DNA from 4 places in the Teredinibacter sp. KSP-S5-2 genome. Region 3 is predicted to be linked to each of the others. Evidence: predicted binding sites of a transcription regulator. Region 3 holds the regulator's gene; each other region holds the start of a gene.
What was found. Region 3 encodes FNR, which switches genes on or off when oxygen is low (the NO sensors DNR and NnrR bind a similar motif). Its sites were predicted from a motif close to TTGATNNNNATCAA; they were not measured.
Positions count from the first base shown of each region.

Region 1: the regulator FNR is predicted to act here: its motif matches at 3,224-3,237, upstream of P5V12_RS16905 (GbsR/MarR family transcriptional regulator).
Region 2: the regulator FNR is predicted to act here: its motif matches at 5,388-5,401, upstream of P5V12_RS08075 (bacteriohemerythrin).
Region 4: the regulator FNR is predicted to act here: its motif matches at 6,201-6,214, upstream of P5V12_RS05705 (NifB/NifX family molybdenum-iron cluster-binding protein).

Region 1 is NZ_CP120416.1:3,984,686-3,992,877, forward strand. It holds gene P5V12_RS16890 (PKD domain-containing protein) at 1-104, shown strand, start outside; gene cydB (cytochrome d ubiquinol oxidase subunit II) at 177-1,181, opposite strand; gene P5V12_RS16900 (cytochrome ubiquinol oxidase subunit I) at 1,181-2,596, opposite strand; gene P5V12_RS16905 (GbsR/MarR family transcriptional regulator) at 2,676-3,218, opposite strand; gene P5V12_RS16910 (PepSY domain-containing protein) at 3,382-4,887, opposite strand; gene P5V12_RS16915 (TonB-dependent receptor) at 4,903-7,032, opposite strand; gene P5V12_RS16920 (histone deacetylase family protein) at 7,420-8,192, shown strand, end outside.
Region 2 is NZ_CP120416.1:1,765,118-1,773,309, reverse strand. It holds gene P5V12_RS08090 (rhomboid family intramembrane serine protease) at 1-701, shown strand, start outside; gene P5V12_RS08085 (serine/threonine-protein kinase) at 1,951-4,056, shown strand; gene P5V12_RS08080 (hypothetical protein) at 4,075-4,791, shown strand; gene P5V12_RS08075 (bacteriohemerythrin) at 4,847-5,332, opposite strand; gene P5V12_RS08070 (alpha/beta hydrolase) at 5,496-6,659, opposite strand; gene P5V12_RS08065 (AarF/ABC1/UbiB kinase family protein) at 6,836-8,182, opposite strand; gene P5V12_RS08060 (TetR/AcrR family transcriptional regulator) at 8,170-8,192, opposite strand, start outside.
Region 3 is NZ_CP120416.1:2,606,293-2,614,484, reverse strand. It holds gene P5V12_RS11380 (PLP-dependent aminotransferase family protein) at 1-968, shown strand, start outside; gene P5V12_RS11375 (hypothetical protein) at 1,230-1,454, shown strand; gene P5V12_RS11370 (hypothetical protein) at 1,803-2,339, opposite strand; gene fnr (fumarate/nitrate reduction transcriptional regulator Fnr) at 2,867-3,610, opposite strand; gene P5V12_RS11360 (hypothetical protein) at 3,801-4,715, opposite strand; gene cobB (Sir2 family NAD+-dependent deacetylase) at 4,786-5,493, opposite strand; gene yegQ (tRNA 5-hydroxyuridine modification protein YegQ) at 5,499-6,818, opposite strand; gene P5V12_RS11345 (glutaminyl-peptide cyclotransferase) at 6,884-7,660, opposite strand; gene P5V12_RS11340 (GGDEF domain-containing protein) at 7,660-8,192, opposite strand, start outside.
Region 4 is NZ_CP120416.1:1,208,436-1,216,627, reverse strand. It holds gene P5V12_RS05745 (sulfotransferase) at 1-1,082, shown strand, start outside; gene P5V12_RS05740 (glycosyltransferase) at 1,079-2,233, shown strand; gene P5V12_RS05735 (DUF2334 domain-containing protein) at 2,230-2,925, shown strand; gene P5V12_RS05730 (hypothetical protein) at 2,917-3,138, opposite strand; gene P5V12_RS05725 (carboxymuconolactone decarboxylase family protein) at 3,139-3,495, opposite strand; gene P5V12_RS05720 (disulfide bond formation protein B) at 3,581-4,099, opposite strand; gene P5V12_RS05715 (NifB/NifX family molybdenum-iron cluster-binding protein) at 4,109-4,531, opposite strand; gene P5V12_RS05710 (sigma-54 interaction domain-containing protein) at 4,759-6,117, opposite strand; gene P5V12_RS05705 (NifB/NifX family molybdenum-iron cluster-binding protein) at 6,319-6,756, shown strand; gene P5V12_RS05700 (MBL fold metallo-hydrolase) at 6,811-7,641, shown strand; gene P5V12_RS05695 (PaaI family thioesterase) at 7,651-8,094, shown strand.

The DNA.
Region 1 (8,192 bases), 1.4 Mb from region 3:
AATTATATATTGATGAAAATTTAAATCGATTACTTATGGCCGGCTATGAAAACACGCTCGCGGTAGATATAAAAACAGGCCAACGCGCAATAGTTCTTCATTAACACTTATGTTTTAATCATGTAAACAAATGAGCCACCTGTTTAGAAGGTGGCTCAACCCAACTGATAGATCATTTAATAATAGTTCAACTCCGTCGTTTTCCCCCAAAACACGCGATAGGAAAATGCGGTGTAAATTAATATCATCGGCACCACGATCAAAGCACCAATCAATACGAACTGTAACGATTCTGGTGCCGCAACCGCTTCAAAAACCGTCATTTCTCCCGGTACAACATAGGGGTAGAAGCTATAAGCGAGCCCCTGAAAACACAGGAAGAAGATAGTCAGTGCAGCCACAAAGGGGATCCAGCAACCAAAGTCATTTGCCAGAGGAATTTTTCGCAGAAAACGGTCAGCCAATATAAACATAGCAAAGCAGGTGAGTGGTATAGGAAACAGCAAAAATGCTTCCGGCAGACTAAACCAGCGCAGCCAAACGTAATCACTGGTGAGCGGGTTAATCAAGCACACAGCAAAAATACCCAACGCAGCCAACCAACCGGCACGGCGCGTGGTGCCGGCAATTTTCTTCTGCATACCCCCTTCGGTTTTCATCACTAACCAAGCTCCACCAATATACGCGTATGCAGCAGTCACACATAAACTACTTAATACAGCAAAGGCATAAGCGGCAGTACTGTTTTCAAAACCCAACACATAGCGGCCCAACATATATCCCTGGGCAACGGATGCCATGATTGAACCCAGTTTAAATAATTTGTCCCATGTTGTTTTGTGAGAAACCCGGGCTTTGGCTCGAAAATCAAATGACACTCCACGTAAAATCAAACCGCAAAGCATAAACAACACCGGAATATAAAGTTGGTGCAGAATAATGTTGTGTGCAGCAGGAAAAGCTATCAGCAATATTCCCACCGCCAACACCAACCAGGTTTCATTAGCATCCCAGAAAGGGCCAATAGAGGAAATATAGGTATCCCGCTCTTTTTCTTTTTCGGCCTTGAGTGGTAACAATATTCCCACCCCCAAGTCGTATCCATCCAAAATAGCGTAAGCCAAAACCGCTACGCCCAATAGAAGCAAAAAGATAATTGCCAAAACATCGTGATCAAACATTATCGGTTTACCTCTTGCGTGACTAATTCAGGAACCACAGGCGCTTCAACATCCGCGGATTCGTATTCCTCTACGTTGATGGCCTTTTTCGCCATACCAAAAAGTGTATGCACATAGGCGGTTAACAAGCCTGCATATATAACGGCGTAAACAATTAACGAGAATAAAACATTGCCTGGAGGCAGACTGGTCACAGCTTCCTGTGTGGTGAGCACACCTTGTACAAGGTATGGCTGCCTGCCAATTTCCGTTACATACCAACCTGCCAACGTGGCCAGCCAACCGGAAAAGGTCATCCATACTAACGCCTTCATTAACCAACCGGGTTGCGACTTTTTACGCAGAATAAAATAGGTACTTAGCCAGGCTACGGCCCACATCAACATGCCAACTGCCACCATTAAACGAAAACCAAAAAACAGAGGTTTAACGGGCGGATGTTCACCTTCAAATTCATTCAGCCCCTTAATTTCTCCGTTAAAATCATGGGTCAATATAAGGCTAGCCAAGCCGGGAACACCAACAGCAAAATCATTGGTTTTTTCTTCTTCATTCGGCCAAGCGAACAATAATAAGGGGGCAGACTTTTCCGTATGCCATACACCTTCGATGGCGGCAATTTTTTGCGGTTGATGCTCTAAAGAATTCAAACCATGCATATCTCCGACTAAAACCTGTAACGGAATCATGACTGCTGCCGCCACAACCGCGGTTTTAAGCGCTTTAGAAGGCCCGTGTTTGGTATCCCCTTTCAGTATTCGGTATGCCGAAATGCCGGCGACTAAAAAGGCAGCAGTTAAACCCGAGGATAGAAGCACGTGGGTTAACCGATATGGCATTGAAGGATTAAAAATAATTTGCCACCAGTCCGTTGGAAATGCCACGCCATCGCGCAGTTCAAAACCTACCGGAGTGTGCATCCAGGAATTTAAAGCAATTATCCAAAATGCCGAGAGAGTTGTGCCGACAGCCACAACCAGTGTTGCAGTGGTATGAAGCCAGGGCGGAACGCGTTTTATACCAAATAGCATAATGCCCAAAAAGGTGGCTTCTAAAAAGAATGCGGTAAGCACTTCGTAACCGAGAAGGGGCCCGGCAATATTTCCAACCCGAGCCATAAAGCCTGGCCAGTTGGTGCCAAACTGAAACGACATGGTGATGCCGCTGACCACACCCAGAGCGAAGGTTAATGCAAAGATTTTTACCCAAAATCGATAGGCACGCATCCACACTGGCGCATGGGAAATTTGATAGCGTAATTTAAAATAAAAAAGAAACCAGCCTAAGGCGATGGTAATGGTGGGGAACAAAATATGAAAACTGATATTAAGCGCAAACTGTATGCGAGAATACATCAACGTACTTTCTACAGACGCACTGACCACTTGGCCAGCTAAAGCCAATTCATCGAGCATAATTACCTCACTAAGTCATACCGGTCTCCTCTCGTTATTGTTATTTTGAAGAGAGTGATGTGATGTTCGGGCTTTCACCCTAATTGTTTAAGATTCTGTCTTTCATATCCAAGACCTTGCCAACACCTGCCCCCAACTTCATTAATGTCATTAGGTTTTCCTGACTCATGTTTTGCAGGTCGTGACTCCACTTGGTAAATACTTCAAGCATATCGTGCAGCTCGCGCATTTTTCCCTGAGCATACTCTTCAGCTTCATTACCCGGGCTATCCATCATTAAATCGCGAAGCACAGAAAGCGTGGGATCCACCTCGCGCTTTCTGCGTTCTTCCAATACTTTAGTGGCCATATCCCATAAAGAGCCATCGGCAATGTAATATTCCTTACGCTCGCCGGGTAAGTGGACGGGCTTAACCAAGCGCCAGGACTGGAGTTCTTTCACCCCCATGCTCACGTTACCCCGTGATATACTCAGCGCCGACCCGAGGTCTTCGGCATTCAGGGGCTGCTCATTCACCACCAGCAATGCGAATATCTGGCCTACTGTGCGATTCACGCCCCAACGGCTACCCATCTCGCCGAAGTGCATAACGAAGGACTGTACCATTGGTGTCATTTGCATAGAGTTTGATCCATATCAAATTTTCAGTAATTTCTGAAAGTTTAATCTATTATTCTTCTGGTGAAAAGCCCCAATTTGACGGAAGTACCTTTTCGGCTTTTTGACTTGGATAAGGGCTACAGATAGGGTAAAGCAAAAAAGCATTCCATTGCTTTCTGCTGCATCAGGAAGCCAGCTCTTCCGCGACTATCACCGCTTCTTGCTTTCGCTGTTTTCTTCTTCCAATTAACAGGCCTACCGCAGCCAGGAAACAGCTCAGGAAAATAGTGCTGACGATTAAGATATCGCGCCACTGCCTGCCGGTAATGCCATTGAGGAAGTTCCATTTATGTAAAACGGAAAACGACCAGGATTCCATTCGGTCCACGTTTCGTGACTGATCCACCAGGACACCAGTCACAGGGTCAACAAATACCCGAGTACCGAACTCATCCCCATACTGCACCATCCACACAGGTAAGCGCTTGTTGCGAAAATCATACTCAGGGCCAAAACGGGTCACTATCTGCACATGCTCAATTTGTTCACTGGTGTATCCGGTGTAACCGTTTGCCAGCCATTGCACTTGCTCTTTATCGGACGTAGCAACGGGATTCCCCGAATAAAAATCCAAATACCGGGAACCACTTTCCGACGGCCGCCCCTGGTACTTTTCTACACGACTGACTTGCCCTTTATCCTGATTGGCATAACTTAATCGCAATAACGTCTGGCTCTCCGCTCCAGGCACTAACGAAATACTATTCAGCGGTTGATTCGCATATTCGGAAAAATAATTTTCGTTCGGGAATGAACCAAAACGTTTTAGTTCCGCTAAATGGCTCAAGCGTATACCGCTAACATTGTCTGCATATTCGGCTTTGAGTAGATGATAAAAACCACTTGCCGACCAACCCAATAAAGGTAGCCAGAGCACATAGGCAATAATCCGATGCCAGCGACGTTTTGTGTCTTTTATTTTTCGATGGGGAATGGCAAGAATCAAGGCCATACCCATGACACACATGGCGATTAATGACAACATAAATAGCCCGACAAGCAGGACGCGACCAAAGCCCCACACATCTAACCAACTCCACGTATGCAATGCACGAAACACCGTTTGGATTTTAGTTTTTACTCCATTGGTTAACCCGGCAAGCGCGTTGGTTTCGGTATACACAAACGCAACCAGATTCCCCTGCTCAGGAAAAGATACCCGATAAACCGGTAACAAACGATTTACCGGCGGATACTCATTGGAAAACTCCGTAATAAACTGAATTTCACCAATATCCGTTTGCGGGTGCCCAGTGTAATAACTGGCCAACCATGCCGCATGCTGTACATCGAAATTTTTCGGCATGACATTGCCATCAAATGAAAAATAATTACGCGCAGCATACTTACTTTGTGTTGCCTGAATCACTGCGCCGTTTTCACTGGCCAGCACTTTAACCACCACCGATTTTGGAAAGGTTGCCAATGCATCCTGTAGCGGTTGTTTTATATTCGTGGCTTGTTCCACAGAAAGCCCAAACTTTGGTGGATAAAACTTTACCGCTTTAGGCCCGGTCCAGGTCATAAGTGGATGCAAGGCACCGGAAAGCGCCCAAATAAACAAGCAAGCACCAGCAAACCATTTAAGTTTGTTATGCCATTGCATTGAGGGTTTGGCTAATTTTTTCATTGCTCTACTCTCACATTAAAAGGCGGCTTTCAAACTTAAATACGCCGTTCTCGGTAAACCCGGACGATAATCAATATCAGAGCTTGTTACCTGGTTCTGAGTGTAAGTAGAGTACAACTCATCACTCAGATTCATCACACGCAGCTGCAGGCTGATAGCATCCGTCATTTTGTATTGCGCACGCAGGTTATACAGCGTATGCCCTTCATACGTGTTTTGATTGGTTTCGTCGGTGAAATAGTCACCCATATATTCGGTTTCCAATTCAAAACTGAGTGCGTCCAGCGGCGAATAATTAATGCTAAAGCTCCCCATCTGTCTGGGCGCTTTACCAATCTGGTTCCCGGCAAAATCCCGTGTTTCAACCACAGGGGGAATGCACGCAGGCGGATAGCAGGCATAAATATATTGATATTCCTTGTACTCCTGCTCGCGATAGGTCCAGGCAAAGTTAAAACCCAATTGTTCGGTGACTTGCCCGATGAGTGCAACCTCAACACCTTTATGTTTAGTCTCACCGGCGTTGGTCATTTTTCGGGTGCGATCTTCAACATAACTGACAATCGCATCTTGTTTATCCATTTCGTAATAGGCGATTTCATAATTCAGTTTTTCACTGATCACACCGCGTAAACCCAGCTCATAACTGTCCGCTGTCGTGGGTTTTAGTTTATCCGAATCCTGACTGCTGCCAGGGCGAAACAACGAACCCACACCCGGTGAGACAAAGGCATGGCGATAATTGACATAGCCCATATGATTTTTCGAAAACTGATAAATCAAACTCCATTTCGGGCTGAACTCGTTGTACGTAATGGTTTGCGATTCTGGTCGTTGATAGGAACGTTGTATTTCCGTATCCAGATTATCCTGATAATCCACCTCGAAATGATCGTAACGAGCGCCGATATTCATAATCCAATCCGATCCCAAACGCCATTCACTGTGTATATAAGGGGAAACAGAAAACTGGTCAGCATCAAAATCGTAATTTAGCTCGCCGAGGGCATAATTTTCATAGTACTCCCGCGATTCTCCCTGCCCCAATTCGGGCAACATGGTAATTGCGTTTTCTTTATAGGATGACGGCGTAAAATCAGTATCGACACCGACAATAATTTGTCCACGCCCGGAGAAAATATTTTGCCGCTGCTTAAGCATGACGCCATAGGATTGAAATTGATAATCCCGAATATTCGGATCGTAAGTCACCATCCAACTGGGCATCATCTTCATTTCATTATCGCGGTAGAAAAATGTCGAGGTGAACAACCCTTCGGAACCAATTACTCGATTGAGTTCGGACGAAAAACGCAGCGCCGCAACCTCTCGATAGCCAACATCACCATGAAAAATATTTTTGGTCGGATTATTTTTATAATCCTCTTCTTCCAGAGAAGAAATACCGCTCTGATCCACATCGGTATAGGACAGTACGCTTTTAATATCCCACTGTTTTCCCAGTTTGCCATCGTGACGAATACTGGCCGACGTTCGACTGTAATCGCCATACTCTCGATAACCGTCGTTATCGGTCACGTTGATATCCGCACGAATACCACTGTCACTGCTTAGGGGTGTACCACCGCCGACCAATAGACGTTTCCATCCGTACTCTCCCACTTCCAAGTCAACACGGCCGGATTTTTCTTCCGGCGGAGCCAGGGTAATCGCATTGATAATGCCACCAAACGCACCACTACCGTACAAAGCCGAGCCAGGGCCTTTTATTATTTCCAACTGGCCACTTTGCGGAATATTAATTTCGTACAGACCATTGTGGTTAAAAAAACCGGTTGGCCGAGTGGGCACGCCATCTTCCAGAAACAGGTAATCCGGACCGGTTGAAATGGGTTGGCGAATAGAAGACATATGTCCTTCCCCCCCCAAATTATTGATGTGCACCCCGGCTACTCGATTCAGTATTTCGGCGGGATGAGAAGGCGCAATATTGGCGATTTCATCTTGCGAAAAAGCCGCGACAGATTCGGCAGTTTCTCGTTTTGATTTTTCTTCTCGCGTTCCGGTAACCACCATCTCTTCCAATATGTTCACCGGGGATATGGCAATCTGCATAGCTTCGTTAGCCACTGCCTGCACACTTAACAGGCACAGAGTGGCCGCTATTATATTTTTATTATTCATTTAGCATCTCCTGATATTCAGGAGCGCAACATTAACGAAAGGCGAAAAGGGTCAAAAGTGACAAATTGTCGCACCAAACAAACGTTTTTCCATACACGCCAACGAAGCTCTTATAAATGCTGCCAGTAAATAAGAGAATATGGGAAGCGCATTGACAGAAAAAACACAAAAAATATCAGCCGACAAATAACCATAAAGAAAAAATGGGAATTTAAAGAATTAGTTATTAATAAAGAGTTATCTATGCCGTTTCATTTATACCTGCTACATTTTAGGTATAACAGACACCAACAAGCCCTTATAGACCCTAGGCATGCCAGAATAAAACCTTTAGTATTTTGCGTCTTTGCACTCCCACTCCACCTGCCCACAGTACCAAGGACTTAAATGACTGCCTTTTTGATTAGCCATGAAGATTGTCTTAAGCACGTAATGCCCGACGGACATCCTGAGTGCCCGGAGCGCATTAGTGCCATTTCCAATCAACTGGTCAGTACCGGTCTGGATTTTTGTCTTATTCATAAAGAAGCGGTGGAAGCTTCCCGAAACCATTTGCAGTTAGTTCACTCACCTCAATATCTTGATCGCGTAGAATTTTATGCCCCAAAAGAGGGAGAAGAGCTCGTCAACTTTGATGAAGATATCTGGCTCGGGCCCTACACGCTGCGCGCGGCAAAGCTGGCAGCAGGTGCCGTGGTGCAAGGTGTGGATTATGTGATGCGCAACGAAACTGACACGGTATTTTGTAATGTTCGTCCACCCGGACATCACGCAGAACATAATCGCGCAATGGGATTTTGTTTATATAATAATGCCGCTGTCGGTGCCGCCTATGCGCTCCATCATTATCGACTTAAACGCGTCGCTATAGTGGACTTTGATGTTCACCACGGCAATGGAACGCAGGATATTTTTCTTGATGAAAATCGGGTGCTGTATTTCTCCAGCTTCCAATACCCTTTTTACCCGAATACAGAAATAAACCCCGGCAAACAAAATATTGTTAACGCGCCTTTGCCTGCAACCTGCGAAAGCGAACAATTTCGTGAAGTAATATTACAAAAGTGTATCCCTGCACTAAAAGAGTTCGCGCCGGAGTTATTAATTATTTCTGCCGGGTTTGACGCCCACGTTCTGGATGACATGTCTTCCATTTGTTT
Region 2 (8,192 bases), 840 kb from region 3:
CAGCCACACCCTCTGTGCTTTTTTATCCATCAGGCACCGCAGCAGCAGGGATGTCAGGCGGTGTAATGGGGTTACTCGCAGGCTACTTTACAGATGACGAAAAAATGGACTTTAAAGAATGGTCTGTAGCTTTAGCCACTCTTTCACTAGTTTCCATGTTTCTAACATTTAGATCCATATCCCATGAGGAACTTTCTTCCAGCATGGAAGCTATAGGAAAAATTGACCATATAGGTCATGCTCTTGGAGCAATTGGTGCTGTAATTTATTGTCGATTTATATCGGCAAAGAAAAAACAAACGGTGAAAGAACATAACATTCCGTCCTCCCCTGGCGCCGAACCAAAGCAAATGGCGAGCAATGCGCAAGCAACTCCCAGTAGTATTATCGACACACATCCTATTCAGACCAAAGTAGCGAACAAACCGTTAGTACAGAGTAATACCCAAGGCCAAGCTTCAGAAGATATTAACGACCTAGTACCAGAACTCTCGCCCCCATTACTTAAAGCAATGGAGCGACACCAAGAAAACGGTAACGAACATCAATTAAAAGAAGCTGTTTTAAACATGTTTTTCAGGTTGGAACACAGACTAAACAACAATAGAGAGAATAAACTTAACTATAAAGAAGTGATCGACCTGTTAGAACAAACAGAATTAGCTATGCACGTACCATTGTTTAGAAAAATTCTCCTTTAAAATAGTAGCGTTAGATATATATTCACTGTGCTAGAGTTTATTTCTCTAGCACATGTCTGACATAAAAAGAGAACAGACAAATGTCATCATCGTTCGATACGGTATGTATACATCTACAACCTATCATTAATCTTTTGGAAAGCAATCAATGTCGGTTTGACTGGAAAACTGGAGTTATCCCAGATCGAAATGACGGCAGCATTTTTCTTAGCGTGGACGAGATTGATTTTGATTTAATAAAGAGTGAAATTGATATACCTAACTTTGTAATACTCTCACCAGATAAAGAACGAGTATCTTGTTTAAAATGCTGGTGCAGTGTAGAAAGAAAAATTCCAGGAAAAATTTATTCATCATCGAAGCAGCCAAAGTAACGTAAAAACTGAAATTCTCGTACAGAAAACACTCTCGCTCTTAATATAACCAGTAGCCAACCCCCAAATTAAAGCTTGCAAGACACTTACACTCTGTCTCCAGCAAAGAATGCATACGATTGAACACTGCGTGACACTTTTGTGGCAAAAACAGGCCATCAGCGTGACATGATCCAACAATAAACAGGCAAGCACGTCAAAATTTGGGCTCTGGGATTATAATTTTTCAATTTATGATTCAAAAACGGCCTAAGACGTGGTTTAATCAGGCGTGACACCTTGTTCTTTTTGCGCAAAATGAAGCCAGATTCAGACAAATCAGTAGCATTACCGGTAAACCGCATTACATTTGTATGCGTAATAAACGAAGTTAGCGCATATATTAGAGAATACTAAAGCCTAAGTTATGGAAAGGCTTTACTGAACTGAAAGGCGTTCGCATGTTGCCTGTTATCGTTACGGCATAATTGCCTAACGCCTGCGCCACCTGCCTAGTGGTGGGCATGTCGGGGGCACCCCGACACCCATTCTCTCGACCCATGACCTTATCGCGGGTTTGCTTGAATATGTATTAACCTCCCCTATTTCGATTCAACCCCAGCAAGTACTTAAGTATCTTTTTTTAGCTCATCCAGACCAGCTAAAAGCAATCTATATTTTGTTCAGACCCCAAGTAATTACCTTACAATATCTTGCCAAAGGTTGGTTGACATCCCCCCATACGCGAGTTCTAATAAAATTCATCGATGCCATATTACAGAGCCGAGGTTACGCGACAAAACAACTGTAAACCGTGCCATATGTTCTGAAAGTATTGCGGTGTAAACGAATAAACCTTTTACTGAAGAAAGTGATTTCGCCTGACGAGAAATGGATTGAACAAGGAAGCTATGTCTGCCGACGACGGAAAAACCACAATTAAGCCCCGCTCTTCTTCCACTGCCCCTGTTGACGAAAAAACACGGTTTCAAGCCAATAATCGTGCAGCAAAAAAACCCGTGGAATCTCAGCAACAAGACGCGCAACTCCCGGCATCCACTTCCACTGAAAAACTTCTCGCTGACGAACAAAAGACGCAATATAAACCGAGAAAATCGACAGCCGCACCAGCAGATAATGCACTTACCCGCATTGGCGAAGCCATTCGCTCCCACCGAGACAACAGTCAAGGCTTTATTAAGGCGAAAAAAGCCGCTGACAAAGCATTAGCCAATAACAAAATTGTTTTGAATAATCGTTTCGTTCTGGAGTCTACCCTTGGTGCCGGTGGAATGGGTACGGTTTATAAAGCCAAAGATTTACGAAAAGTCGAAGCCGAGGATTTAAACCCTTACGTTGCAGTGAAAGTGTTAAGCGATGACTTCAAAGACCACCCGGATGCTTTTATTTCCTTGCAACGGGAAGCCAGTCGCTCGCATTTACTCTCCCATCCCAATATCGTGAATGTGCATGACTTTGACCGGGATGGTGATTCAATTTACATGACTATGGAGCTGCTTAACGGTCAGGGGCTGGATACGGTATTAAATCAGCACCGAACCACCGGCCTCGAAAAAGAAGAAGCCCTAAAAATTATTGCTGAGTTTTGCAGTGCTCTCTCCTATGCTCACAACAAGGATATTGTTCACAGCGATTTAAAACCAGGAAACCTTTTTATAGATAAAAACGGTGCAAAAGTACTGGACTTTGGTATCGCCAGAATTGCTAACGACTCCTATAACGAAGAAGATTTTGATGCAGGAAGCCTGGGAGCCCTAACACCCGCCTACGCCAGCCTGGAAATGCTTGAGCGACAACCGCCTCACCCTGCCGATGATGTCTATGCAGCAGCCATCATTGCTTACGAATTACTTTGTGGCAAACACCCTTATGATCGCCTACCTGCCGATCAGGCTTTACAAAAAGGGCTTAAACCCAATCGCATTGAAGGCTTGAGCAAACAACAATGGAACGCGTTAGACGCGGCACTTAAGCTAAGAAGAAAAGATCGAACCAATAATATTGATGAATTTGTTAACCATTTAACCAATAGAAAACGCATTCCTGTTTTTAAAATCAGCAGCGCTCTCTTAGCTATTATCATTATGGGTTTTGTCTATCAGTACTATTTTGCTCCTGATGAACTCAGCGCCTTAGTAGACAGCACCATGGATAAAGCTGATCGCTGCTATCAAAATCAGAATTACAGTTGCGCCATTGAAGCAGCCAAATCGGTGCTAAATATGGACTCCAATCATTTCTCAGCCAGGCAACTGCTAAGCCAGGCAGAAACTCAGTATCAGAAAGCCCATATTGCCACCATATATAGTCGAATAGAAAACTGCCTGAAAAATGACGAAAGCATCACCTGTGCGGAAGCAGAACTCATCAACATGAGAAAACTAAGCCCGGAAAAACACTGGCTGGAAAAAGCAGAGAGCACCATCAACCAATTTCAAATCGAGCAGGATATTAATAACAAATTAATTCAGGCCGAATCCTGCTTGAATAGCAATACACTGGATTGTGCGATTTCTTATTCGGAGCAAATACTTGAACTAGACGCTGCTCATGAGCAGGCTTTGAGCATACTTCAACAAGCCCAGATTCACAAAGAACAGCAACAGCTTGCAGAACAAAAACAGAAGCAAGAGTTGGAGCAGTTGTTCACACAAGCTGACAACTGTTTTAAGCAGAAAAACTATACATGCAGTATAGAACACGCAAAACAAATACTTCGCATACAACCAAACAACTCAACAGCAGAAGCCTTGTATCAAAAAGCACTGTTCGCCCAAGTTCAGGATGAGAAAAACAGAGAAAAAGCCCAGGCTGTGCTAGAAAAAGGTGAGGCGTGTTTTCGCAAAAAGAATTATAGCTGCGCGCAATCGAATGCGGAATCCGCTTTAGCATTTATGCCCGGCTATACTCCTGCCATACAGTTGCGGGAAAACGCGATATCAGCATTAGAAAAAGTAAAACGGGATTGGTCAATTGAATAAACGTAATAAGGACGAGTTATGAAAACAAAATTACAACTACTATCTGTCGCTTTTCTGTCTTTCTTTTTGCTAACAGGGTTTGGCATTAAAGACTTAAAAGATAATATCAAACCTAAAACCGACAAATGTCAGAACTCGGATAACAAAAAAGACTGCGAGTCACGTAAACAGCTTCAATCTGCAGCAAAAGTGGCTGCCATTGGTATTGCAGCCAAGATGATTTACGACATGGCCATTGACTACAAAAGCGAAACCACCAGCGAAGAGAAAGCAGTAATCAACGCCTATAAGAAGCAAAACAAACGTGTCCCAAGAGACAATACCGTGGTTTCTTATGAGTCCAGTTTAACCCCAGGGCAAGTCGTAAAAGTTGGTAAAAAAGTCGCGGTTGTTTCTGACTTGAAGGTAATTCGGGGTAGAGATAAAAAAGAGGTACTGATTCAAGAACGGATAGAAATCTTCGACAATGAAGACCCCAAGCGTTCAATCAAAACTCTGCTAAAAACCGTTAACAAGGAAACCAAGAAAGGCGGCGCTTTCAAGAACTCATTTGCCTTTGTACTTCCCCAAGGTATGCCTCAAGGCGTCTACCCCATCAAAACCAACCTGGTTATTGACGGAAAGAAATCAACCATAGAGAAGAATGAAATGCAGCTCGTTCTCCACATTATGGAGAACGGTGACTATAGAATCGCGCAAGCAAACAGCCAACAACACTTAGCAAGCTTAAACTAGCTTACCCAGAGAGCATAAACCAACCTCCCCCGGTTTATGCTCATCGCGCCTTTGCCTATTTCCAAAACTGAAAGAGCTTGCCTATCACGCTTCTGTCGTGTGTGGTGCTGGCTCCGCATCGAATAAAATGTGGGGTATACAGTTTATCTTCCGACATGATGTGCTTGGTTAGCCAGTTTTTTAGAAAGTGCAGCAATTCAAAGCCTAGCTTTTTGTTGTCTTTGATCACCTTCTGGTGCATTTCCAGCACTTGATCAATTAATTGTTCATGATGCTCTTTATGTGTTTCAAAATCGGGATAATTCAAGATACGCATCAAACTTTCTTCCACAGCAAAATGTATGCGCGTGTATTCAATTAACCGATTCAAAATCGGTAGTGCCACGTCGTTGCCTCGCCGCTCATGAATTGCAGCATGAAGCTGGTTCAACAGATCCACCAACACCTTATGTTGATCGTCAATTTCTTCAATACCAACGGACAACTCATCAGACCACTCAACTAACAGATCGCCTTTTACTTCTGTTGCGTTTGTATTCATTTTGCCTACCTCAAAGTCTATTGATCAAACTCTATACGGTAAGCAAAAAGACTCTTTGACGGGCGTCAAATTCGGTATGCATGGCACAGGTAGAACAAATTTACGACATCAAAAATGTACGAAATTTGCAAGCAGCAGATAGAAAACGAACTCAATACCAAAATTATTCCTGCTGAATATTTTTGATTAACTGAGCGGCAACGTTTTCATTCTTTAATATACCTGTGTGATCGGCCTTATAACCGATAACTCGTCTAGCCTGTTCCTGAGCCTTAGGCTGTAGCATGCTTTCAATGGTCACCACACCATCATTGCTCTCAAATACCAAAGTGCTTTGTGGTTGATAACCAAACATTAGATAGTGAGGTAAATGCGATGGGTAAGGTTGGTCAAATAACTCAGTTAAAAACTGACTGTTTGTGGCCATATCTTTCCATACTGGAAAAACAAAGGGAGAACGACTTGCGCCCTTAGTCGCATCCGCATTGCCACCCCAAGGTGTTGAGATACTGGTAAAAGAATGCACCTTGTTGCAGTTATCATAGACATTACAGCGGTTAATATAATCTCGCACCACTAACCCTCCCATGCTGTGGGCAATAACATCAATCTTGGGAATACCATAACGTTTTTGCAACTGCGTTACTTGCGTAAACAACTCCCGGCCATTAATGGCTATCGACTCCCCTGATGGGTAAAAGTAAAACCATATCTGGGCATGTTCGTTCTGTAGTTTTTCAGCAAAATAATTAAACGTCAGTGGGGAATCATTAATCCCATGCACAAACAGAATTACGGGTTTATTGGTGTCTACTTCAGAGGTTGAATAAATCCCCCGCATACCTTGATGAACAAAATGGACAGGCTTCCACATCCCCAGCTTTATTACTTCGGCATTAAAGATTGAATGGTGTGGCGACGCTTCGTATACAAATTGTTTGACTGATAGCTGCGCAAAAGGATTATGAGATTGATTGACTCGTGCGTATTTCTGATCGACTTGATAATTAGGCTTTTCCCTATGAAGCTGCAATACTGAGGTCAGAGGTTCATCCGTCTCAATCGACTGATCAACGCGAACCAGAGCATGGGGTTCATTCAATTGAAACACCATATCCCGGTTTTCATCACAAAAGCCGTGAACCCAACTCGGCACGGAATGACTGCGAAATACTGTGTTTTGCACTTGCTCCAGGTACACTGGCGTGGTCACAACATGATTTAACTCATAGCTGTAAAACGTTAAGCCGAGAGGTGAATCACAAGTGTCAGGGTTTGCAACTTCAACTTGAAGCTCCAGACCAAAGTCGATAATTTCGTTAATCACACCATTTTTTATAAACTTAGGCGTGCAAGATATAAGAAAGACCGTAATACAACTCAGTCCGAATAGCGCTGCCTTCTTAGGCAAAGAATTTCCCATCGTCATAAGTTTCCTGAGAACCAGTAGGTATCTAGGGAGTATATCCAAGTTCTCAGGAAGATGAATATACCCGGCTCGCATTATTCAAGAAAAGCGTACTGTGTGTTCACTACCGCTTTCATTTCCTTAAGAATATTGGTTAAGCCCATGTATCCCCGATCATAACTTAACTGCTCTTCCCTGAATGCCTTCATAAACCTCGAATATTTTTTGCCTTCATTTAAGGTATGACTTGGATGACTGACCATATTGGTAAAATCAAATGAAGAATGAACATACGGCTCAATAAACCATTCACACACTTCCGCCATCATTGGTTCTAGGTATTGATTAAACGTTGCAACATCCAGGTCGACCGCCAACATATTGATCTTTTTTAACCCATCCAGAAGCACCTGAGCATTCTTATTCAGGTGATACTCTTTAAATGAATGAAAGAGTTGCTTGAGTAAGCCCCGATATTCTTGATCAAAACTACGGACAAAACCAAAGTCCAAAATACCTAAACGACCATCCGCCATAAACAGAAAATTACCCGCATGAAAATCCGCGTTAATTTTTCCATGCACAAAACAAGTTTCATGAAAATAATCAAACAATAATTGACCAAAGTGATTTCTATCGGACTGACTTGGATTGGTTGCCAACCATTCTTTCAGATGTTTTCCATGAACAAATTCCGTTGTTAATACTCTCTGTCCACTGTATTCGGAATAGATTTGAGGAATACAATATTTTTCAGCACTCAGCTTTTTCTTAAACCACTCCGTCTGCTTAGCTTCCAGCGTATAATCCACCTCTTCATACAAGCGTGTTTCCACCTCCTTGAGCAAATGATCTAACACCTCTTTTTTGGGGACATAGCTGGTGGTGGTAGCCAGAGTTTTTAGCAATCCCTTCAATAATGAAATATCACTGGCAATTGCAGTAGCAACACCGGGATACTGAACTTTCACTGCCACAGGCACATATTCATCGTTAATAACAACAGTAGCCTTGTGCACCTGACCAATACTAGCCGCAGCAAAAGCATCCGCTTCAAATGTGTGAAATAAATGACTAGCGGAATGACCAAACTCCTGAACAAAAACTTTTCGAATATGCGCTCGGTTAAGGGCAGGCACTTCATAACAGGCTTTAGCCAATTCAGACCTTACTCCTTCAGGCAAAAACTCGGCTTCGGTACTCAGAATTTGAGATATTTTTAATGCCGTCCCCCGCAACTGGCTCAGCACGGAAAAAACAAGTCGCCCCAGGTCTTTTTCATGAGAAAGTTTCAACGCCTCGCGCCGTTCAGGCGCACTTAAGGCCACGCGGCTGACATAACTCAGGTGCTTAACACCGGTTTTTGCTGCACCGACACCCGCAATCATTCCCCGAGCAAATCTACGCTCAGGTAACGTGCTTTTATCGCTTACTTTTCCCATGTATTCTCCG
Region 3 (8,192 bases):
CACGGGGAACGAAAGAGTTGCGGTTGGCAATTCAAAGAATGCTCAAAATGGAACGTTTTGTTCATGTCGAACTTGAACAAATATGTACTGTTCGCGGCAGCCAAATGGGGATATTTATTGCTTCCAGAGTACTGGACCCGAAGAAAGGGGTAATTGTTCTGGAAGAGTTAAGTTATCCGCCAGCGCAGGCGTCCTTTGAATCTTGTGGCTTTGAGGTCGTGCGTTGCAGAATTGATGAGCATGGGTTGGATATTGAAGATTTGCAGCGTATTTTGGCAGAGCACCAAGTCGCTGGCTTATATACTACCCCTCACCATCAATACCCGACAACCGTGTGTATGTCGATGGAGCGGCGTTTGAAGTTATTATCGCTGTCTCGATCGCACAGGTTCTCTATCGTTGAAGACGATTACGATCATGAATTTCATTATGAAAGTCGACCCATTCCCCCATTAGCGAGTCTTCCTGAATCTGAAAATGTTATTCATATCGGATCGTTATCGAAGGTCTTTGCACCTGGGTTGCGTTTGGGGTATATGGTGGCGGACCAACATTTTATAGATCGTGCAGCACAGGAGATTTTGTTAATCGATCGGCAGGGAAATTCAGTCACTGAGCTGGCTCTGGCCGAGTTAATGGATTCAGGAGAAGTCAAAAAGCATATTCGCAAAACTCGAAAGCTGTATCAGTCTCGAAGAGATTTTTCTATCCAGGAATTTCTACGGGTATTTGGAGAAGATGTTTCGTTTTCTGTGCCAGCGGGAGGAATGGCAATATGGGTAAACATCGAAAACTTGATAGACGAACGCAATATAGAAAAACTCAAACATAGTGATTTTCATACGGAAACTCTTTTTGGCAAAGAGGGTGAGAAAAGTAACCATATTCGATTTGGTTTTGGCGCTTTGACGGAGCAAGAAATATCATCTTCAATCAAACAGTTGTCTATTCTTTTGCATAGAAATTAAAAATAAGAAATGAGTGATTTTATTTATCAGGTTTTTCTTATAAATAAGATGTTCGTTTTTTGGAAATGGTGAAAGGCTAAATTAATAATTATTTGCTGTTGAAGTGGCTATTGATGAGAATAAACACTATCTTTGGTGATGTAATACGGTTGTTTTTTTCCATTTTCTACTAGAAATTCACTATGCTCAAGAGTAAAGTGCGCCCAGTAATTTCGGTGCTGTCACCCGATCAAATCAGAGTAACTCGATGGAGAGGCTAAGATGGACTTTGACGCTTGGAATGTGGATCTAGCATCCGCATCTGCTTATCATAATTCTGGCTTTCGCCTTGCTGTTGAGGGAAGTCCCTCACAACCCGAAGGTGTTATACCTAGCCATTTTCCTGAAGATTCTTCTGCTGTTGAACAGGTTCGACTAATTCGAGCAGGTTTAAAAGCGATCATGGATGCTGCACAAAAAGCTCAAAGAAAAGAGCTGGAATGCTAATTTTTGGATTATTTTAGTCGAGAATACGGCAAGTTATCTTATATGCAGGATCAGCTATAAATCGATTGTGATTGATATGATCTTAAGGGTTGGCTTCAAAAGAACAGAAACACATAAAAAATAAACAGGTGAGTAGTGCTGTTCGTCGAGTTTACATTTAACTATTAAGGTTTGTTCTTTAGCTAATCACAGGGCAGAGGGCTACATATTCCCGCAAGTTCCACTCAATAGTAACCACTTATAGTTTTTACTTCCGAATACTGCAATTGAATCGTGTTGAAATTGAAAACAAAAAAAACGACAGTGTGAACTGTCGTTTTTTTTGTGAGAGACATGAGTTACAGAATATTATCGTGAAACATATTTCCCTTTAAGGTGCATAAGTGTTTTGTGATCGTCCACCAGTTTGAGCAAACTATCAAATCGACTTCTGACCTGAGCCGCAGAATCATCGCCATATTCATTTGAATATGTCGCCCCAGCAATCAAGGCATCCAGCTCCTTGGTGACGGAATCCATCGCGGCGAAAATTTGTCCGGTGGTTTTACTGTCATCAAAGATGCGGCCCTTACCGGTAAGCTTCATATACTCATCGCATTCTGCTAACCAGTCTTTGCGTTGATTGACGAAGCTTTTGATATTTTTTAGCGGACCTTTGTAACGAGTGTCAATTTCGCCATCTCGGTATTTTTCAAGGCTCGGTATGGCTGAAGCCATGAACTGTGTACGAGTGTCTTCGCAGAAATTCCAGGACAGGTAACCTGGAAAATTTACATTATGTGTTGCCTGGGCTTCTTCTTTTTTGCACTTTTCGTCGCATCCAAACGCCGCTGAAGACCCAACTAACAAGCCAAGAATTGATAATATGAAAGCTAGATATTTCATAGCAGCCACCCTGCCGTGTTTAATATTGTTTACAAAAAGTACGACCTCTGTATTAATTAAAAGTCGCACCAAAATAATTGTCAAGAAAATTGTGACACAGTTCCTTGTTGCTTATTCTTATTTGAAATTTAAAAGATGATATGGGTGACTGTAAGTTTTAAAAGGCGCTTTTTTCGCATTAATGCGTAATGTATGCATCCCAGCTTAACTTATTGAAAAGTATAGTAATTCTCATTTTTAATAGGTTAAACGGAATTACGTGGATTGTTTTTATATTATTTTATTCTGAATAAAATTTTTTACATCAGGTTGCTGAAAGAGTTTATAAAATAGTCAAAAAGCTATAAAAATGTTGCCTTAAGCGTCAATTCTGTTATTAAAGAAAGGTAGGGTGAATAATAAAATGGACTGGGAGCATTGGAAATAGGAGAGAAGCGGCTACTACTAAAGGCTGAGTTTGTTTTTTACCGGAAAACTGGCCATCGCTTCACACACGGTGGCCACTTTAATATTTCGTAGATTTTATCTTATATGGACGGGATCGAGGCCGTACTCTTTAGTTCATCCATATCTTTGATAACAACGTGTTTCTTGTCTAGCTCAATCATTCCCTGTTTGTGGAGACGGCTTAATACCCGACTAACGGTTTCAATGGTTAGTCCAAGGTAGTTCCCAATATCTGAGCGTGACATAGGCAAGTAGAACTCGTTAGCAGATAAGCCTCGATTACTATTTCGAGTCGAGATGCTAAGGAGCAGGGAAGCCACACGTTCATCTGCACTATTTTTGCTTAATAGAGTAATAAGTTGCTGATCGTGGGTAATCTCTTTACTCATTAACTGGAAAAAACGTCTTTGTAGATTAGGTAAGCGCGTGCTTAATTCTTCTAGACGGGTGAATGGAATTTCACATACCGCGGAAGTTTCCAGAGCAATGGCTGAATTACTGTGATTGTTTGTGGCTAAACCATCCATACCGATGAGTTCGCCTGGGAGATAAAAGCCGGTGACTTGTTCCTGCCCGTCTTGAGTAACCTTTATGGTCTTCACTGCACCTGAGCGCAATGCGTAAACGGATTTGAATTCGTTGCCTGCATGATATATGTGGTCGCCTTTTTGTACTGGTCGGCCACGCTGAATAATATCATCCAGCTTGTTTATATCTTCTATTTCTAAACTGATTGGTAAGCAAATCGAGGCAAGACGGCAGTCTGCACAATTTACTTGGGGGTTACTGTGACATCGGTGAGCGCTCAAAACATTTGTCGCCATAGGTAAATTAATCCCAAAAGCTTTTGCAAGCCTACTAGAGGTCTCGACAAAGAGACGAACATGTCATTTGTTTTAGTATAGACGCCTAAATAAACAGACGATAAAACAAATGTTTTGCGCGGCGAAGAATAAGCGAATTTGAGCAAAAAATAAAGGTCAAGCATAGCAACTTGCTGTTTTCCTTTATTTTTTAACGGTTTGCTTTAGAAAGTCGACCTTTTATACCCGAATTGACTGGAAGCTTGTCCGCTTGAATTGCATTTGAGTAACGTTCATGGTCGCAATAGTTCTGTAACAACTCATCATTTAAGTAACTGGTTCCTTCCGGGCCAATACTTAAACAGTTGTTTTGTACAGAAATATCCTGATCGTAGAGCACTGCTGTATTCCTAGGTTGGTCAGCTTTGTACTGATAGATTTCCGGTTTCCAGCAGTCTGTCAAGTCCAGTAATCCGGTCTGACTACCGAGGAAAATAAAATCAGGATGGCATTTTGCAGTTATGCCGGTGATAAGTTCTCGCATTTCTCCTAGACAATCTGCGTCAGTAATTTGGATTCCGACACAGGGGAAGTCGTATTTGCGGATGAGCTCTATTGCTGCAATGCAGTCTTCGAGGTCGTTTCCGCGTTGTGTTGCGCATATTTGGAATTGGTTAAAACCAAGACCTTTGAGCAGAGCTAATCCATCTTCGGACAAGTCTTCGATCTTGGAAACCGCACGATGCTGGCGCGCATCAGACTCTGACAGGTGGAATCTGGAAGCCAGGATGTGGCGAAACTCGGTCAGGTCGCTTGGAGCCAGATACAGGAAGGGATGTCTGATTTGCAAGACATCGACATCGCGCTTGCCCAGCAATCTGGACCATATCTCCAGTTCCTTAACCACCAAAGCGATGGCTGAGTGCTCTTCTTTAGAAACACTTTCCAAGCGTTTGGTGTTCAAGCAGACATTAACTAGCGCCCGCTTATCTTTCAGGTAACTGCTAATTCGAGTCAAAAGGCCCTCGTCAGCCCCGTTAATGTTGCGGGAGCCTACGGGCTTTAATTCGGTAACGTTTGATTTTGAGTTTTGTGTCTGCATGCGTGAAAGTCTAGAGAATTGCATCCATTTGCCCTTGATGGAAATCAACGGTTGCGAAATTCAGATCGAGGATCAGTAGAAAATAGGAGGTAGATTAAATAGAAAAGTAGCTGGGTACGATTTCTGTCGCAGGACCGTAGTGAGCAAATGCAAATGCGCTTTGAGTAAGGCTGGGTTCGAGGTTTAATTCCAGCGTGGTTGCACCCATGGCATTCGCCAATTGAACAAAGCCTGCAGCGGGATAAACGTTGCCCGAGGTTCCAATCGAAACAAATAAATCACAATGGCTTAATGCTTCTTCTATTTCATGCATGTGCATTGGAATTTCACCGAACCAGACGATGTTTGGTCGTAGACTTCCGGCGATCTTGCAGCAAGGGCAGTGAGTTTGGGTGGTTAGGTCTTCAGTCCATTGAAATACGATACCGGTGTTAATACAGCGAACCTGTAACAGTTCACCATGCATATGAATAACATTTTGGCTTCCGGCTTGCTCATGCAGGTTATCGACGTTCTGTGTGATTAAAGTAAATCCGCCGTTAAATTCGGCTTCAAATCTTGATAATGATTTATGCGCCAGATTGGGTTTGGCTTCTTCGAGAAGTTGATTTCTTCGCGCGTTGTAAAAGCTGTGGACTAATGCGGGGTTGATTTCAAAGGCTTCGGGAGTCGCCACTTCACTGACGTCGTGTCCTTCCCATAGTCCATTGTTGTCACGAAATGTTTTTAGGCCAGATTCTGCAGAAACCCCGGCACCGGTAAGAACAACGATTGAGTTATATTCTGAAAGAGGTTTCTGCATAGTTTTTATATATGGCGCATGACCATGGCATAGTCGAGTATAGAGCGGTCAAGCTCAGGGAGCTGAATTCGAACCTGATGGCCGGAGCCAGGAGCGATTTCAATTTTTTGTCCTTTGAGTGTTTCCAAAGTATCTAAACTAAAAGGCATATTACCAGTAGGGGTAATAAGTTCCAGGTCGTCACCGATTTCGAAACGGTTTTTCACTTCCAGTGATAGCCAACCGCTTTGTTCATCATAATCAATTACTTCACCAACAAATTGTTGCGCTTTATTGCTGGACACGCCGTTGTCATAATTCTGGTATTCGCTAGGAACATGCCGTCGATAAAAACCTTCGGTATAACCTCGATTGGCTAGATGCTCAAGTTCTCGCATTAGCTTCATATCAAATGGAATACCCGCTTCTGCGGCATCGATTGCTCGTCGGTAAACCTGAGCGGTACGTGCAACGTAGTAGTGAGATTTGGTTCTTCCTTCAATCTTTAAGGATTGCACTCCCATTTTTACCAAGCGTTCCACGTGTTGCACTGCTCTCAAATCTTTTGAGTTCATGATGTAAGTGCCGTGCTCATCTTCATATGCCGGCATGTATTCACCAGGGCGATTTCTTTCCTGCAATAAAACTGGCTGGACTTCGTTTTCCGGATCCCAGTTTTGCGCCGGTGAGCTATCAACTGCAATCAGATCACCAAAATCATTTTCTTTTGCTTCATGCGAGTTGTATTCCCAGCGGCATGAGTTAGTGCAAGCGCCCTGATTAGAATCGCGGTGCGTCATATAGCCTGATAACAGGCAACGGCCTGAGTAGGCAATACATAGCGCACCATGGACAAAAACCTCCAACTCAGTATCGGGGCATTGTTGACGAATCTCTTCAATTTCATCGAGCGATAGTTCTCGAGAAAGGATAACCCTTTCTATACCTTGGTTCGCCCAAAATTTTACCGTGGCATAGTTCACTGCATTAGCCTGGACACTCAGATGAACAGGTTGCTCTGGCCACTTTTCTCTCACCATCATAATCAGACCTGGATCGGACATGATTAATGCGTCGGGTTTCATTTCGATGACGGGTTCAAGGTCACGAAGATAACTTCTAACCTTGTCGTTGTGTGGTGATATGTTGCTTGCCAGATAGAACAGCTTGTCCTGCTGATGGGCTTCCTCTATTGCCGCTGCGAGGTTTTCTATCTTGTTAAATTCGTTGTTGCGAACACGCAGGCTATAGCGTGGTTGTCCAGCGTAAACGGCGTTAGCTCCGTAGGCGAAGGCGTAACGCATGCTCTTTAGGGTTCCCGCAGGAGAAAGTAATTCAGTAGCCATAGTAAAAATCAGAAAGAGTGAATTGCGCGCATTTTAGGCGTTTTAATAAAAAATGCCAGGGTATCTTAAGGGTTTTTGGTGGTTCCAGAGTCGAATTGAATCAAATAGCGTTTGGGCCAGAATTTGCCCGTTACCCAAAACGCGTCTGTGTCCAGGTCGTAAGCAATGCCGTTCAGGACATCTGCCTTAGGGTAAAGGTGAAATTTTGGCAACAATGCTTTCAAGTTGGCAACACCTTCAACAATGCCCGTATCGGGATGTATTTTTAGTATAAGTGGTTTCTGCCAGACATTAGCCCATATATAGCCCTTGGCATACTCAAGCTCATTGAGCCGTTGAACCGGGGTTCCCTGAAGCGAAACTGTGAGTGTATTTTCGACAGCAAAGTCTGAGAAACGACGGAAGAACAATGTGCTTGAGCCATCGCTCATGGCAAAGTGTTTCTCTGTATGTGTCAGGCCCCAGCCTTCTCCTGTGTATGAATATGTCTTTCCTGGTGAGAAAGTTTTTTTGTCGTAGGTAAGTAGCGTGCCATTTTTCCAACTCAGTACATAGACTGTATCCCCTCGAACGGTCAGTCCCTCGGCAAAAATATTTTTCGGCAAGTGGTACTTAAGTGATATCTGGTTTGTTTGCTTATCGTACACGGTGATATAGGACTCACCGAATAAACCGGATGACTCATACAGCATTTTTTGCTGAACGATAAAACCCTGAGTAAAGGCTTTCTCGTCATGGAGTTTTTCATCGAGAACCTTATAGGCCATAAGTGATGAGGCTGAGCAAAGGGGCGCGACAACAGCCATAAGGCCTAACAGGAATGTTGCATAGAAATTGTTCATTACACGGATTTTTTTTCCTTGGCTTCAATCGCGCCGTAAGAGGAGGCGCTGGGTGTAATGATTTTAACCTGTTGGTCGGGCTTTTGTTGAGGACTACTTAGAAAGTCGGAAATATACTGCAGCATTTTGATCAAACCACATTCTTTAGGGAGTATCAGTAGCGAAACTCTAAGGTCAGGGCGTGCGTGGTTACCTGAAAGTACCTGACGAAGTTTTCTTTGCAGTTGCTCAGTAAACTCCATTGCTGAACCTTCTGAGTCGAAGCGTTTGAATACGATAATGTCCCGGCTACTCCATCGAGTGCAGTACTCTATTGAGTTAAGGCTGTTTTTCACTACTTTTGAGATGTTTACCAGAAGTTTATCGCCACGTAAAAAACCATGTTGGTCGTTGATGGTTTTAAGATTGTTCAGGCTGACTGTTATAGCAAAAAAGGGAAGATCACCACTATCTTTTTTTGACTGTTCACTGATCTGATGAATAAATTCCTGCCGGTGAGGGAGGTCGGTCAGAGGGTCAACTTTAGATAGAC
Region 4 (8,192 bases), 1.4 Mb from region 3:
TGTTTATCGTGACACCATTCCTGCTTACTCTGCAGCTCGTTCATTGGCTGTTCTTTCTTCTGGATGAAATATTTTTCCCACAATACAAAAGTATCTCCATCAATAATCCGATTTTTATTCTCGGCATTCCAAGAAGTGGAACAACATTCCTTCATCGGACCCTTAGTGAAGACCGTAAATTCACCTCAACAACGCTATGGGACTGTGTTATAGCCCCTTCTATCACGGAAAAAGTTATTTATACCGCGATAGGGAAAATATTCAGCCCCATCATTAAGCGAATACCTATTCCACAATTCAGTTTCTTCCGAAAAATGGAGTCCATACATCTACTGGGCTTGTCCGAACCGGAAGAGGATTTTCTGCTATTACTCCCCATTTTTTCCTGTTTCATTTTACTGGTTGTCTTTCCCGAATACACAAAGATATGGGATCTCGCCTTTTTTGATAAGAACAAAAATCAGAAAGATAAAACAGTAGTTATGACATTTTATCAACGGATGCTAAAAAAGCATCTGTACTTTTATGGTAAGACATATCAAGAGAAACACGGAAAGGAAATACGATACTTAGCCAAAAACCCTTCGTTCACGCCAATGCTGGAGAGCCTGACTGAACATTTCGACAATGCTGTCTTTATCGGTTGTATACGGGAACCGCAACGCACAATCCCATCTCAAATAAGCTCGCTTCAACCTGCACTCAAACTTTTCGGGTTTAGCCAAACAAGCCATGAATTTAAAAACAACATTGTCAACATGCTCGTCTATTATTACAACCATCTACGAACGATAAAAAAACAAGGGCAACATACCCTGCTTCTTATATCGATGGAACAACTGAACAAGCAACTGACAGAGATACTGGAAGTAATATACCAAACTCTGGCAGAAACCATAGACAATGATTTGCGCAATAAGTACACGCATATTTCCGAAGAATCAAAGGCCTATAACAGCAAGCATAAGTACAGCAAAGACATAGGCAATATAGATTTGGATCAGCTAAAGCGTCACTTTGATTCTCTTTGGCCCTTTCCTGATGGCATGCTCGTAACAATTGAAAACGGTAAACCTACATGAACATCCAGGCATCGGTAAAAGATTCACATTTAATAGAAGATGACTATATTGACTCCGCGCACGCAGAGCTGAGCAACGTCCGTGTAGTCATTATCTCGGATGCTGCACCGGAAAGAAATGGCGTCGGCTCCTATTACCATGACTTGGAACGCTACCTTAAAGATCATGTGGAGTTTATTGAAACCATCTGCCCTAAAATCCAGGGGAAGAAATGGTCGGGGGGAATCAATGTGCCTTTGCCGGGTGACGCCACACAGAAATTCGTTATCCCCAACTTTTTTTCGTTAAAGAAGCGGGTCAAACAATTAAATCCTAATGTGATCATTATTCCCTCCCCGGCTCTTTATGGCCTTTTTGGCGCAGTTATTGGCAAACAACTCGGCGTTAAAGTGATTATCGGCTTTCATACCTGGTTCGATAAACTCGCGGATCTCTACTGGAAAAGCATTCAACGGTTTATCGTCAAAAAATACTTTGAATACTCTCACTGGCTGATATTTAAATTTGGCGATGTAGTTCTAGCGAACTCGGACTATATGATGGACATAGCCAAACACTTGGGAGCCAAGAAGACGGGATTAATGGGAACCCCCATTGCCTATGAGTTTGTCAAAGCCCCTATCAAACCAATTAGTTATCCACCGAAACGGGTCATATTCGCCGGCAGACTTGCGGCGGAGAAAAATATTCAGTCGGTGATTCAAGCCGCGATGGATCACCCCGATATGCAGTTTATTATTAGTGGCGATGGCCCGGAACGGGAAAGCATACAGGCCGCCGCAAATAACATTAAAAACCTGACCTATCTTGGCTGGTTAAACCGACACGAATTACTTAATCAGATAGACAACAGCGACATACTTGTCCTGCCCTCTTTGGTAGAGGGTTTTGGTACCATCGCACTTGAAGCTTTAGTAAGAGGAAGAATGACAGCCGTATCCGACAACTGTGGCATTATTGAATGGCCAGAACTGGTTGATAGTTTGTATATTTTCTCAAATGAAGATGGCTTTAGCAAAGCACTGCATCGTATTACTGCCACGCAGCCCGAACAGATAAAGGAAAAAATAGATAGCGGGCGCAATGCCGCATTAAAACTGAATAACTGGAATTTCAGTATTTGGAATGACGTGTTGGTCGGTAAACAATGAAAGCCGTTATTTCAATTCACGATGTCATGCCGGAAACCATGGCACATACTTTTGAATTACTTAAGCTATGTACTCATCTCCAGCCATTCCATATCTATCTGCTTATTGTGCCCGGATTAAACTGGCAACCACATCAGATCGAACAACTAAAGGAGCTGGAAACGCAAGGCTATCAACTTGCAGGACATGGCTGGCAACACCATTGTAAAGAGATAAAAACCATTAAACACCGTTTACATTCGGTTTTCATTTCCCGTAATGTAGCAGAACACCTATCCCTCACAACGGAACAACTTCATCAACTGATTTTACGTAATTACAACTGGTTTATTGACTCCGGATTTAATGCACCCGAGCTTTATGTTCCGCCAGCCTGGGCAATGGGCAATCTCCCTAAAACTACGCTCAAAGATTTACCCTTCAAATACTACGAAACAACCAACGGCATCTATCATGTAACATCGAACAACTTTAAACGCCTACCACTCGCAGGCTTTGAAGCAGACAATACTTGGCGAAAAATTGCATTAAACCTCTGGAACCAAATTAATCAGGCAGCAGCATCCCAAACAAGCCCGTTACGTATAGCACTTCACCCCTACGATTTAGATTTAAAGCTTCACACGCAGTTGAAAACACTGGTGAGTCAAGTATCCGAAGCCCGCTCCTTAGCGCAGGTATTTTCAACCTAAACTGGCAAGCTGATCTATTCGCAATACACGGTTAGCTTTTTCTTTTCTCCATAAGCTTTTGGTGATGAAATGAATCCTTGCGCAGTAATTTACTGCCACACTTTGGACACCGATTTTCCTGACAAGGCTGGCCGGCAGTGTGCTTGGACGTGTACCCGCATTTAGGGCAGACACATTCACCGACCGGCCCCAGATTTCGACACGAATTTGCATTCACTCTATCGACTCCTCATCGTGTAGTTGATCAAATGCACGCAAGGCATCGGCAGCAAGCATAAGAGAAGGGCCGCCTCCCATATACACACCAACTCCAAGTACTTCTGCAATCTCTTCTCGCGTTGCCCCCAAATCGTTTAAGTTTTTCACATGAAAGGCAATACAGCCATCACAGTGTTTTGCCACACCAATAGCCAGAGCAATATATTCCTTTATCTTTTCTGACAATGCTCCGTCTTTCAATGCGGCTTTGGATTGCGCATAAAAGGCGTTAATGGTATCCGGCTGAATTTTCTGTAACTCGCGGGTATATTCCCGAATGGAGCTTCTTACAACTTCGTAGTTTTTATGCATAGCCATCTCTCTTAAAATACATCTGACATATTTGTTATGGGCTAGGTACTATCACTGTGATAAATATCCGAAATCATATAAACCACTATGCCTTGCGGAAAAGTTGCCAGACATTAATCAATGTAAAACCTATAAATGCAACGAGAGTCCACCCAGGGATGCTTACACCAAATAATGTCCAGACAACATCGGCGCAATCCCCATCGCCTTGGAAAAGCACTTTGATCGCCTCCCATAGCGGCATGGTTTCTAAAATAAAACTTAGCCCGGGCCCGCACGCTGGCACCAACTCTTCAGGCAGGTTTTGCAACCATATGTGTCGAGCGGAAACGCAACCACCCCCAATTGCCGCTATTGCACCTAGCCCGGCATAGACTTTAATACCACCTGCACCGGGATGATGAATAAAAGCCACTAAGGCGATAATACCGATGGCAATGACAAATGCTCTTTGTGTAACACATAATGGGCAAGGCGTTAATCCCAACGTTTTCTGAAAATAAAAAACAGTGATAAGAACAGCAATCACACACGCACTAAAAACAATCAGGTTAGTCACACGAATAGACGGCCGAAGGCGTGAACCTTGTTCAGAGTAAACCATATCAACATCTCAATAGTGACAGCGAAAACCGGATTTCATAGTGATGGATTGATAGTCCTCAACCTCATTCTCCTCACACTTATGAGAAGTGTGTTTTTCATTACAAGGGTTATTCTCAGTTTCCAACTGTTGTTTAAAATACGCAGCGATAATATCCTTCGGGCTCCCTTCTTTCGCGCCAACAACAACGTTTATGCCCCACTGATCAAAAAAGCTTAATGCTCGATTGCCAATACCACTTGCGATAACCAATTGTGTTCCATTGTCATTTAACCAACTGGGTATGCTCCCAGGCGTGTGTATCGGTGCCTGTAAATATCGGACATGTAAAATTGTTTGATTCTCTTCGTCCACTTCAGCGAAGGCAAATTGCTCACAATGACCAAAGTGCTGACAAAGTTTTTGATTAATTGTAGGTATAGCTATAAGCATAACGTTTCCTTTTACCAACGTCTTACCCATTATTCACAGGGGTTGGAATATCGATTGATTTACAAAACAACCATGCAATAGCAAAAAGAGCGCCAAAATAAAAACAGGAAAGAACAGAAAGTAAAACCGTCCAAAAACCTGAGACAGCGAAAGATAGGCTAGAAGTAGAAGTTATCGAGTCGAACCCGAATCGTGCAATTTACCCGATTGACATAACGATGCTAGAGCTAGCTACGCCCATCTTTTTCAGGCAATTCAATGGAAAATGATTTAATTTTTCGATACAGAGTACTCACGTCTATACCGAGTTCCTGCGCACTCTTTTGGCGGTTGCCCTGATTACGTTGTAATGCTTCACTAATAAACAGCTTTTCAAGTTCCGCAAGACTCATCGGTTGATTAGATTCAGCACCATGTGCGACATTCGGTCGCAGTTCGGGCGGCAAGTGATTTAAATGGATAATTTTGCCACGACATAAAACAAATGCCTGCTCAATGATGTTTTCCAGTTCACGGACGTTGCCGGGGTATTCGTACTCCATTAACCGCGACAACACCTCATTCGACACACCGGCAATATCCTTTCCCTGTAGGTGATTAAATTTGCTCAGTAAGGATTCAATAAGCAAGGGAATATCTTCGCGCCGCTGTTTTAAGCCTGGTAGCAGCAAATGCACAACGCGAATTCGATAATACAGGTCTTCACGGAACTGCCCATCGGCCACTTCCTTTTGCAGCGCCTTATTGGTTGCAGTAATCACACGAACATCAATAGGTAAACTTTTTGTTCCCCCCAAGGGTTCGATTTCCCGCTCTTGTAAGACGCGCAATAACCGCACTTGCATCGCAGGCGAAATATCCCCAATCTCATCGAGAAAAATAGTTCCCCCCTCAGCCAAAGCAAAACGACCGGGTTTATCCCGCTTGGCATCAGTAAAGGCACCGGCTTTATGACCAAATAATTCGCTTTCCAATAATGTATCGGGTAACGCTGCACAGTTCACCGCCACAAAAGGTTTATTCTTACGGGGCGAAAGGTTGTGAATAGCACGCGCAAACAGCTCTTTACCCGTACCACTCGCACCCTCAATCAAGACGGTACTATTGCTTTCTGCCACCAAAGGAATAAGCTCAAATAGGCGAGTCATGGCAGCGCTACGACCGATAATATCTTCAAAGGTATAGCTCGCGTGTAGCTCCTTGCGTAGCTGCTCAACCACCGTGAGATCCTGAAAAGTTTCCACACCACCGACAACTTCGCCTTCACTGTTTTTCAACAAGGCAGTTGATATACGAATCGGAATCCGTTCTCCCTGCTTATTCACGATATAAGCCACAGCATTAAGCACGGGCGTGCGATTGGACATTGTCCGCCGTAAAGCGCAGTCCCTTTCGCAGATATTGGCTCGAAACACATCGCAGCATCGACTACCAATCGCCTCCTGTCTGCGAATCCCTGTTATCTTCTCCGCTGCACTATTAAATGCCGTAATTCTCCAGGATCGATCGACGGTAAACACGCCTTCATTTACCGAATCCAGAATCGCGGTTTCTCGCTGGCGAGCAATTGATAGTTGATCAGTCAAAAGAGTGTGTTCCTAAGCGTTTTTGGTGCATGGCAAAATGCCCGATTTAAAAAACCATTTTATTGCAGTTTGCCCGATTGAAATTGATGAATAACAAATCTTTTCATGACTCCACCCCGTTTTTGACCGCGCATTGGTTGCAGGAAATCAATGGCATATATAGTGCATATTCGGGATAAACGTTTTGGGAGTGCCTAAACCATGAAACTTGCAATTCCCCACTGGCAAAACCAGATATCCCCGGTTTTTGATGTTGCTGATACGCTGTTACTGGTCGACATGATCCAAGGGTCCGTCACCACACTCAACAACATTACTATCCAGAACGACGACCCACACACACTTGCCGAATCCATTGCCAATATTGGTGTTAATGTTTTGATATGCGGTGCAATTTCGAGACCATTTGAATCTGCGTTAGTACAGAAAGGGATTGATGTTATTGCCCAAACACGAGGGCAAATCGATGAAGTACTCGATGCGTTTTTAGCAAACCAGTTAGGACAAGGAAAATACCTGATGCCAGGCTGTTCACGTAAACAGAAAGTGTGTCAATCTTATCACCACGCAATCAACAGATCCCACAGCGGTCGTGGAAGACGCAGAAAATGCGTCAACAGAAACCAGGAATTAAGATAAACCAAAATTTACCCGATGTTACCTAATTCCAAACCATTTACCTGAGAACTAATTTTGTCAGAATTAAAAATCACCATATTGATAGACAATACTGTCAACCACGCCGGTCTGCTTGCTGAACACGGCCTGTCAATTTGGATAGCAACCCGCGAACAAAACATTCTGTTTGATACCGGCCAGGGCTTGGCGCTAAAACATAATTCAAAACAGTTGAAAATAGATTTAAGCTCGACAGATGCCCTGGTGCTGAGCCACGGCCACTACGATCATACTGGTGGTGTGGATGAAGTTTTACAACTGAGCGAAAATGCATCGGTTTTTATACACCCGGAAGCACTCAAAGAAAAATATTCGCTCAGATCAAACAACCCGGCTCATTATCGGGGTATGGCAACGCCGATTAAAAACCTTCTGCATAATACACCCAACATATATTGGACCGAAAAACCCACACCGATCGCAAAAAATGTTTGGTGCACCGGTTCGATTCCACGCATCAATGATTTTGAAAAAAATACCAAAACTTTTTTTTATGATAAAGATGGAAAATCACCGGATCAAATTATGGATGACCAGGCGCTTTATATAGAAAGCGGACTGGGGACAATTGTATTACTTGGCTGTGCCCACGCTGGAGTGATTAATACCCTAGAGTACATTCAATACCTTACCCATAACAAACCGATTTTTGGCGTATTCGGCGGTATGCATCTGGCCAATGCCAGCACTGAACAGCTCGAGTCAACAATAAAAGCCCTTCGCAAACTCAATATTCAACAACTTGGCCCAACACACTGTACTGGTTTTGCAGCGATGAAAAGCCTGGCAGAAGCCTTTCCCGATCAGTACCAAACTATACACGTAGGTTCGGTTATCCATATATAGAAAACCAAATTGACACAAATTAGTATGCAGCAAGCAACCCATCCCATAGCGAAAATGAAAAACCACCACAGTCATAAAAAATGCTTTGCCTGTGGTAAAGATAACGCCGCGTCGCTCGGGTTACATTTTTATTCTAACGATAATGGAGGCGTAACAGGTGAGACAAAATCCTACCCTTTTCTCCAGGGTTACCCTGACATTCTACACGGCGGTATCGTGGCCACCATGCTGGATTCGGCAATGACCCATTGTTTATTTCACCATGACATTACAGCGTTAACGGCCGATTTACATGTGCGCTACCTTTTACCCGTGCCCTGTCAACAAAAACTGAATTTAACCGCCTGGATAACACGATTCAAACCACCGCTCTACTGTTTAAGGTCGGAACTACATGTGGGAGAAAAGTTGATGGCCTATGCCGATGCTAAATTTATGAGGAAAGAATTGTAGTAGGTAACAACCATACGACTTGGACCTAAGCTTGACATGTAGCTGAAATATTTGACCGCAGATATCCCCCACCCACACATATGTGACGCCACTGAAAC